DNA from 3 places in the Romboutsia sp. genome. Region 2 is predicted to be linked to each of the others. Evidence: predicted binding sites of a transcription regulator. Region 2 holds the regulator's gene; each other region holds the start of a gene.

Region 1 (3,302 bases), on a different contig from region 2:
CTTAATTTCTTTTCTTTCATTTCAACTTCTGTAGCAGCTCCAACTTTTATAACGGCTACTCCACCAGCTAATTTAGCTAATCTTTCCATTAACTTTTCTTTATCAAATTCAGAAGTAGTTTCTTCTACTTGATGTTTTATTTGATTCACTCTATTTTCTATAGCATTCTTATCTCCATAACCGTCTACTATAGTAGTACTATCTTTAGTTACTTTAACTGAAGCTGCTCTACCTAACATAGTTACATTAGCTTCTTTTAAGTCATATCCTAATTCTTCAGATATTACTTGACCTCCAGTAAGTGTAGCTATGTCTTCAAGCATTGCTTTTCTTCTATCTCCAAATCCTGGAGCTTTAACAGCAACAACTTCAAATGTTCCTCTTAATTTGTTAACTACTAATGTAGATAATGCTTCCCCATCTACATCTTCAGCTACTATTAATAATTTTTTACCTTGTTGAACTATTTGCTCAAGTACAGGTAATATTTCTTGTATATTAGATATTTTCTTATCTGTTATTAATATGTATGGATCATTTAAAACAGCTTCCATCTTATCTACATCTGTTACCATATATGCAGATACGAATCCTCTGTCAAATTGCATACCTTCTACAGCGTCTAATTCTGTGTTCATAGTTTTAGACTCTTCAACAGTTATAACACCATCTTTTCCTACTATTTCCATAGCTTCTGCTATTAATTTACCTACTTCTTCATCTCCAGCAGATATAGATGCAACTTGAGATATTGATTCTTTCGTTTCTATAGTTCTTGATTGATTTTTTAATTCTTCAACAGCTACTTCAACAGATTTTTGTATCCCTTTTCTGATTAAAACTGGATTAGCTCCAGCTGTTACATTCTTTAATCCTTCTCTTATTATAGCTTGAGCTAAAACTGTAGCAGTTGTTGTACCATCTCCTGCAACATCATTAGTTTTAGTAGCAACTTCTTTAACTAATTGAGCTCCCATATTTTCAAATCTATCTTCTAGCTCTATTTCCTTGGCTATTGTAACACCATCATTGGTTATAAGAGGTGAACCAAATTTTTTATCTAATATAACATTTCTTCCTTTAGGTCCTAGTGTAACTTTTACTGTATCTGCTAATTTGTTTACTCCAGTTTCTAAAGCTCTTCTTGTATCTTCAGCAAATTTAATTTCTTTAGCCATTTTAACCCCTCCTAAATATTATTCAACTACAGCTAATATATCGCTTTGTTTTAATATTGTATATTCTTTTCCTTCTAATTTAACTTCATTTCCTGCATATTTTTGGAATATAACTCTATCTCCAACTTTTAATTCCATAACTATTTCTTTTCCATCAACAACTCCACCTGGTCCAACTTCAACAACTTCAGCCATTTGAGGTTGTTCTTTAGCTGCCCCTGGTAAAACTATTCCACTTGCAGTTTTTTCTTCAGCTTCTAACTTTTTAATCACTACTCTATCAGCTAATGGTCTTATTTTCATGATCTTTACCTCCTAAATGAATTGTTTATATTAAAGGAATATATAAAATTCCACTCTTGGCGCTTTATAAGTTTAATAAAAAAATTTAAATTTATTACTATTTTTAAACCTTTCTTATGCTCTCCTATAAATTAAAACTTGCTAATTTTTATGTAAAATAAATATATACTATAATAATTTTATCACTCTATCATTAAGAGTGCTAACAATTATTATAGTATACTAATTACCCATAATTTTCAATACTTTTTGTTAAATATTTATAGTATGGGAGAAAATAACCTAGCTATTGATTCTTTGGCCTTTTTGATGATATTTCTCTTATTAAAATCTGCATATTTTATTTCTTCGCTATTTTTCAAATCATCAAAAAAATCTTCTGTCATTACTCTTACAACATCTTCATCATATATAAATGCATTTATTTCAAAATTAAGCATAAAACTTCTTAAGTCCATATTCGCAGAACCCGTTGAAGATATTTTATCATCTATTATAACTATCTTAGAATGTATAAATCCTTTCGTGTAAAGATACACTCTTCCTCCAGATCTTAAAATATCATCAAAGTATGAGTATGAAGCACTATTTACTATTTTGTGATCTGCAATTTTAGGGAAAATTATCCTTACATCCACTCCACTTAATGCTGCACTTTTTAAAGCTCTAAGGATGCTTTCATCCGGTATAAAGTATGGTGTTTCTATATATATATTCTTTTTAGCTTGGCATATAGCTGAGAAATATGCATAGTGTATCGCCTCCCAGTCGCTATCTGGACCACTTGCCACTACTTGAACCATACTATCTCCACAATAATTCATCTTAGGAAAATATTGTTTTAATATAATAATTTCTCTTGTTGTATAGTACCAATCTATCAAAAATATCATCTGTAACATATATACCGAGGTTCCTTCTATCCTAATATGAGTGTCTCGCCAATATCCAAACTTCTTATTTTTACCTAGATACTCATCGCCTATATTTATTCCACCTGTGTACCCGACTTTTCCATCTATAATTACTATTTTCCTATGATTTCTATAGTTTAATTTCCCTCCTATAATAGGAAACTTTGCTGGTAAAAATGGCATAACATCTATACCATTTCGCTTCATTTCATTGAAAAATTCTCGATGAAACCAAAATCTCCAACATCCAACATCATCATATAAAATACGGACTTTAATACCTTCTTTTGATTTTTCTATTAATAAATCTTTTATCTTTCTACCTATATCACTATCTTTTATTATAAAATATTCTAAATGTATATGATCCTTTGCATTCTTTATATCTTTAATAAGATTATCAAATTTTTGATTACCATCTATATATACGTCTATCTTATTATTAGATGTAAATGGGAACATTCCTGTATTTAATAAAATGCTTATTACTCTTTTCTTTGCGTATTCATTTTCATTTAATAGTTTATTCTTTTTTATTGAATTCTTTTCCAACTGCACTAATTCTTCTATTTCTTGTAGATTTTCAAATAATTTTTCTTCCTTTATATTATTAGCTAATTTTTGCGTCTTAAATAACTTTCTTTTTCTTATATTTTTACCACAAACTGCATAAATTACTAGCCCGATTCCTGGAAGCAATATAAATATCAATAACCATGTAACAGTTCTAGCAGGGTCTCTATTCTCAAGTATAATAGACATAGAAATTATGGCTCCAGCTATATAAGATATTATTAAATAGCTTAAAAATAAAAATCCTCCAACACTCATAGTTCACTCCCTCTTTTATTTACCTTCCTATACCAAGCTCTCTTGCATAATAAAATAAATACTGTTGTGCATACCC
Region 2 (3,302 bases):
TAGCTCTTGTTAAATCTATATTTAAATGTTTTGGTCCTTCCATAGTAGCTGTTATGAATGGTAAGTTTATGTTTGTAGACATTGTAGATGATAATTCTTTTTTAGCTTTTTCACCAGCTTCTTTTAATCTTTGAAGCGCCATCTTATCATTTCTTAAGTCTACACCTTCAGCTTTTTTAAACTCTTCAGCTAAGTAATCTATTACTATTTGGTCAAAGTCATCTCCACCTAATCTGTTGTTACCAGCAGTAGCTAAAACTTCAAATGTTCCATCTCCGATTTCAAGTATAGAAACGTCGAATGTCCCTCCACCTAAATCGAATACTAATATTTTCTTTTCTTGATCTAATTTATCCATACCGTAAGCAAGAGCTGCGGCAGTTGGTTCGTTTATTATTCTCTTAACCTCTAATCCTGCTATTCTACCCGCATCTTTAGTTGCTTGTCTTTGAGCATCTGTAAAGTATGCTGGAACTGTTATAACAGCTTCTGTTACTGGTTGACCTAAGTAAGCTTCTGCATCTGCCTTTAATTTTTGTAATGTTATAGCAGATATTTCTTGTGGCGTATATCCTTTACCATCTATGTCAACTTTGTAATCTGTACCCATATGAGTTTTTATAGATATTATTGTTTTATCAGCATTTGTAACTGCTTGTCTTTTTGCTGGCTCTCCTACTATTCTTTCACCATCTTTAGTAAATGCTACTACTGATGGAGTAGTTCTCATACCTTCTGCATTTGTTATTATTTGAGCTTCTCCACCTTCTAAAACTGCAACACATGAATTAGTTGTTCCTAAATCTATTCCTATTATTTTTCCCATTGTTTAATTCCTCCTAAAGTAATTTTTTATATATTAATTTTTTATTTTAAATTTTACGTTTGCTTTTATGCAAACATTTTTTATTAGCATAATTAATTTTAAGTACTGTATTGTGTATAAAGTTAATTACTAGCAAGAAACCTTAACCATACTAGCTCTTAGTACTTTAGTTCCTAATTTGTATCCTTTTTGAAGTACCATTACTATTTTATTGGCATCTACTCCTTCTACACTTTCTTGCATTACAGCTAAGTGTAGGTTTGGATCAAAGTCACAATCTAGTGCTTCTATCTCTTGTACTCCAAATTTTGTTAAAGTACTTTGAAGTTGCTTATATACCATATCTATTCCTTGGTACATAGTATCTTCTTTGTTTTCACAAGCTTGAAGTGCTCTCTCCATGTTGTCTATAGCTGGTATTAATTCTCCTAATATCTTTTCATTTGCAAATAATCCTATAGTTTCTTTCTCTTGTTGAGTTCTTCTTCTATAGTTTGAATATTCTGCTTGAAGTCTTTGATATTGTTCATTAAGTACATCTATTTCTTCTTGTAATTTATTTTCTTGTAACTTATCATTTATGTCAGAAACATTATCTTCACAGTTACTTTCTTCAGATTCTTCTATATCTTCAGTTTGAACTTCTTCATCTACTAAAGCATCTACTTCTTCTTTTAGCTCTTCTTGTTCTATATTTTTTTCTTGCAAGATATTACACCCCTCAATTTATTTTTTGTTAAATAATAAGCTCATATAATTTACTATTGCATAAATCCTAGAATAATCCATTCTTGTTGGACCTATAAAACTTATACGACCTACTAAATCTTTATCAATATTGTATGTTGCTGTAACCATACTGCAATCTTGAGCCAGTTCACAATCATTGTCACTACCAATAATTATGTTTATGTTATCTTTTTGAATCCCCTTTGATTTCATCATACTAGCTATAATTTCTTTTTGTTCTAACATGTTTAGAAATGATTTAGCTTTTAGTATGTCATTAAATTCTGGATAACTAAATATATTAGTCGCTCCATTTAAAGAAACTAAAGAGTCTTCATCTGATATATCAAAATTCAAAGCACTTATAAGTTCATCTATAAATGCTGAATATTCACTTATTTCATATTTTATAAATTCAATTAGCCTTGTATCTAAGTTTGTGAAACTTTTCCCTCCAAGCTTCTTAGTAAGATTGTCAGAGATTAAATTTAACTTAGATTGGTCTAAATAAATATTAGTGGTAAGGTTAGCATTTTTTATATCACCTTTGTCCGTTACAACTATTAGTAATATTTTATTATCATTCATCTCTACCAACTGTATGTGTTTGATAACACTTTGATTTACTAAACTTTTAGTCACTGCTACCGTTGTATAGTTAGTAAGCTGAGATAATAGCTTAGATGTTTCATGAATTAAATCTTTTATATGATTTACATTATTGTGTACACATTGTTCCATTAATATCTTTTCTTGATCACTTAATTCTCCTTGGCTCATAAGTAAGTCTACATAAAGCTTATAACCTTTTTCAGATGGAACTCTACCTGCAGAAGTATGTGGCTGAATAAGATAACCAAGCTCTTCAAGGTCAGCCATTTCATTTCTTATAGTCGCAGCACTAATACCTAAGTCATACTTTTTAGATATCGTCCTTGATCCTACAGCCTCGGCTGTTTGTATATAATCTTTAATTATAGCTCTGAGGATATTTAATTTTCTTTCATTCAATTCCATACTACACCTCCTAGCTGTTAGCACTCACTATATTCGAGTGCTAAAAAGATTATATATATTATATATCATTATATTTTATCTTTGTCAACACTTTTGAATTAATTTATGAATTCTACAAAAACACTATTAGATATTTCTCTACCTCTTTGAGTGAGGCTAAATCCAGCTATACTTTCATTTATAAGTCCTTTTTCTTTTAGTTCTTTAATTTGATTACTATATTTTTCCTTAACATCTACATTAAATTGTTTTTTTAAATCATCAAATTTTATTCCTTCATTCATCCTAAGTCCCATAAATATTTTTTCTTGAATTTTATCTTCTATACTTAATTTTTCTAAATTTTCTATAGGTTTTTTGTTTTTACTTAATTTTTCATGATAATCTTGCAAACTTTCTACATTATTATATCTATAATTGATTAAATATCCTGATGCTCCTGGTCCTAAACCAATATAGTGATCACATTTCCAATATAATATATTATGCCTACATTCAAATCCTTCTTTAGCATAGTTTGATATTTCGTATTGATTATATCCATTTTCTTTTAGATAATTTATTGTGTAATTATACATATCTATATCTGTATCTTCATCTGTCATTTCAAATTTATTATTTTCATACATATCATATAATTTTGTTCCCTCTTCTAATATAAGTGAGTATGCTGATATATGTGATGGATTTAATTCAACTATTTTTTCAAGACTTTCCTTCCACTCTTCTG
Region 3 (3,302 bases), on a different contig from region 2:
GTTGAACCAATTTTTTTAATACCAATTGGTTGTCTATTCTTCTTTATTGGCATAATTGGACTATTAGTTAGAACAGTGTCATTCTATCGTAATACTAAAAAATCTAATAAATAGATATTTAAACTTACTTGATGTTGCTGAAGTTAAAAATATATTGCTACTCAATAAAAACAATTAAAAAATCCCCTAAATGGGGATTTTTTTATAATGATATTATCATATTCATAAGTTGATTATTTCTTTTTATAAAATCGTCTAATTGCTTAGAATCTAATTCTTTGTTAGCTAATAAAGCTATATCTACTATTTGATTACAAATTAATGATATTTGTTCTTTCTTAGACTCCTCTTCTTTTAAAGAAACTAATTTTTTAATTATTGGACTATTGTCATTTATAACTAAAGTTTTTTCTTCTTCAAAATTCATTACAAGGTTCATTCCAGCAAATTGTGATTTCATTTCAGCCATTCTTCTTGATTGTTCTGATACTAAAATAATAGCAGAAGTTTCTTCACTTCTTAGGCTTTCTACAGAATAAGTTTTTATTCTTTCACCTACTGAATCTTTAAATAAGTTTTCTATAGTAGTTCTTTCTTCTGCATTCTCTATATCTTTTTCATCTTTTAATACATCAGATAAATCTGCATCTATTCTATTAAAGCTAACACCTTGGTTTTTAAACTCTGCAAAAGATATAAAGTGGTTGTCTATTGTAGAATTTAATACTACAGCATCTAATTCATAGTCTTTAAATAATTTTATATATTGAGATTGTTGTCCTTCATCACTCACATAGAACACTTTATTTTCATGCTTTTCCTTACACTTTTCTAAGTAATCATTAAGTGTCATATATTCTGAGTTTATAGTTTTAAATAATATACTGTCTTTTATCTTATCATAGAAGCTTTCATCCTTTAAGCATCCATATTTAATAAATACTTGTATATCATCCCAGAATTTTTCATAGCTTTCTCTTTCATTCTTAAATAATGATTTTAATTTATCAGCAACTTTTTTAACTATATGCTTAGAAATTTTACTTACATCTTTATCATTTTGTAAGAAACTTCTAGAAACATTTAATGGTAAATCTGGACAATCTATTACACCTTTTAATAATAGTAAAAACTCTGGTATAACTTCTTTTATATTATCTGCTACGAATACTTGATTATTATATAACTTAACTTTACCTTCTATAAGTTCAAATTCATTATTTAATTTAGGGAAGTATAATATTCCTTTTAAATTAAATGGATAATCTACATTTAGATGTATCCAAAATAATGGTTCATCAAATGTCTTAAATACATTTCTATAGAATTCTTTGTATTCTTCATCCGTACAATCCTTTGGTGACTTTAACCATAATGGTTGTGTGTTATTTATAGGAGTTTGTTCTTTTTCAGCTTCTTCATTTTCTTTTTTATCTTCTTCATTACAATTATTTAAATAAATATCTACCGGTAAGAATGAACAATATTTATCTATTATATCTCTTACAGTATATTCTTCTAAAAATTCTTTACTATCATCTTCTAAGAATAATGTAATTGTTGTACCTCTTGTAGTTCTATTATCACATTCACTTATTTCATATTCTGTGCCACCTTCACTTACCCATCTTACAGCTGTTGCATCTTCTTTATATGATAATGTGTCTATTTGAACTTTTTTAGATACCATAAAAGAAGAATAGAATCCTAATCCAAAATGACCTATTATATCATTTTCTTCATTCATTTTATCTTTGTATTCATTAAAGAAATCTTCTGCTCCAGAAAAAGCAACTTGATTTATATATTTGTTTACTTCCTCTTCTGTCATACCTATACCATTATCTTCAAATATAAGTGCTGAATTTTCTTTGTTTATAGATACATTTATTTTGTAGTTTTGATTTTTATCCCCTTCTATCTCTCCTAATGAAATAAGCTTCTTATGCTTGTTTACTGCATCGCATCCATTGCTTATAAGTTCTCTTATAAATATGTCTTTATCAGAATATAGCCATTTCTTTATTATCGGAAAAATATTTTCCGTATGTATTGATATACTACCTTTTTGATTTGTCATAAATTATCCTCCTTGTTATAAGTAAATTTTTCTTATATAGGAACCCCTATTAATTATTATTTTAGCATTTTTGTTAGCACTGTCAAGTATAGAGTGCTAATTTTTATCAATTTTTATTAGTTTGCTAGTTGTCTTCCTTCTTCCCAAATAAACGCCTGTACATCATATGTCAGTGGATTCCCTATTGCATCATAAGTTATTTCCTTGCCATTAAATACTATAAGTTTATCCTTCCAGTTAACATCACCATGTGTGTAATTATCAGTCTTTATTTGAGTTGTTGAATCTCATATAAATAAAAAATAGGAGCTCTAAAGCTCCTATTTCATTATCTCGTTTTTCTTTTTAATTTTAACCTTCAAAATATGCATTAAGAGGTGTTTGCAATTTTGTGAACAGTTTCAATATGATTCTAAATGCTTTTAGATATTTCTCTGCTCCATTGAATATGTACAAAAAAATAAAGGTTTTATTGAACATTGTTTTATGAGAAATTTTTTAATAAATGTTGTGAAAGTATAATTTAAATATTAAAATTATTCTAATAAGAATTCTATATAAACTTATATTTGTAAGATTTGAAGAAATAATTTGGATGAACTTTCAACATATTTCAAGTATCTGCAGAAGATAAGAATATCAATATATACTACAAACTCAATAGAAATTTATAACAGATTATTAAGAAAAGTTACTAAATCTAAATCTGTTTTTACATCTGCTATTTATCAAACTATTTTGCTAAAATTTCAACACCATCTTCAGTTACTAAAACCATATGCTCCCATTGAGCTGATAATAGCCCATCATCTGTATATGAAGTCCATTCATTTTCTTCATCTATATAAAGTTCACAAATTCCTTGATTTATCATAGGTTCTATTGTGAATGTCATTCCTGGAACTAATATCATACCTTCATTTGCACTTCCATAGTGGGATACGAACGGATCTTCGTGAAATTGTAATCCTATTCCATGCCCTCCAAAGTCTTCAACTACAGAATATCCATTTGCTTCCGCATGTTGCTGTATTGCTGCACCTATATCTCCTATATGTCCCCAAGGCTTAACCGCTTCTATCCCTTTGTATAGACATTCTTTAGTTACTTCAACTAGCTTCTTAGCTTCATCGCTAACATTTCCTATCATAAACATTCTAGATGCATCTGAATAATATCCATTGTATATCGTAGAAACGTCTACATTTAGTATATCCCCATC

Evidence for each region. Region 2 encodes HrcA, which represses chaperone genes, less so after heat shock. Its sites were predicted from a motif close to TTAGCACTCNNNNNNNNNGAGTGCTAA; they were not measured.
Region 1: AC11VW_RS01740 (co-chaperone GroES) is a predicted target of HrcA. The motif match lies at 1,661-1,687, and genes of this name have one in related genera.
Region 3: htpG (molecular chaperone HtpG) is a predicted target of HrcA. The motif match lies at 2,154-2,180, and genes of this name have one in related genera.

Annotation. Positions count from the first base shown of each region.
Region 1 is NZ_JBXKIW010000016.1:30,361-33,662, reverse strand. Features, by position in the region: gene groL (chaperonin GroEL) at 1-1,178, opposite strand, end outside; gene AC11VW_RS01740 (co-chaperone GroES) at 1,197-1,481, opposite strand; gene cls (cardiolipin synthase) at 1,742-3,226, opposite strand; gene AC11VW_RS01730 (DNA-3-methyladenine glycosylase family protein) at 3,246-3,302, opposite strand, start outside.
Region 2 is NZ_JBXKIW010000051.1:106,315-109,616, forward strand. Features, by position in the region: gene dnaK (molecular chaperone DnaK) at 1-826, opposite strand, end outside; gene grpE (nucleotide exchange factor GrpE) at 956-1,534, opposite strand; gene hrcA (heat-inducible transcriptional repressor HrcA) at 1,553-2,572, opposite strand; gene hemW (radical SAM family heme chaperone HemW) at 2,671-3,302, opposite strand, start outside.
Region 3 is NZ_JBXKIW010000016.1:58,608-61,909, reverse strand. Features, by position in the region: gene AC11VW_RS01850 (DUF3955 domain-containing protein) at 1-114, shown strand, start outside; gene htpG (molecular chaperone HtpG) at 203-2,080, opposite strand; gene AC11VW_RS01840 (methionyl aminopeptidase) at 2,814-3,302, opposite strand, start outside.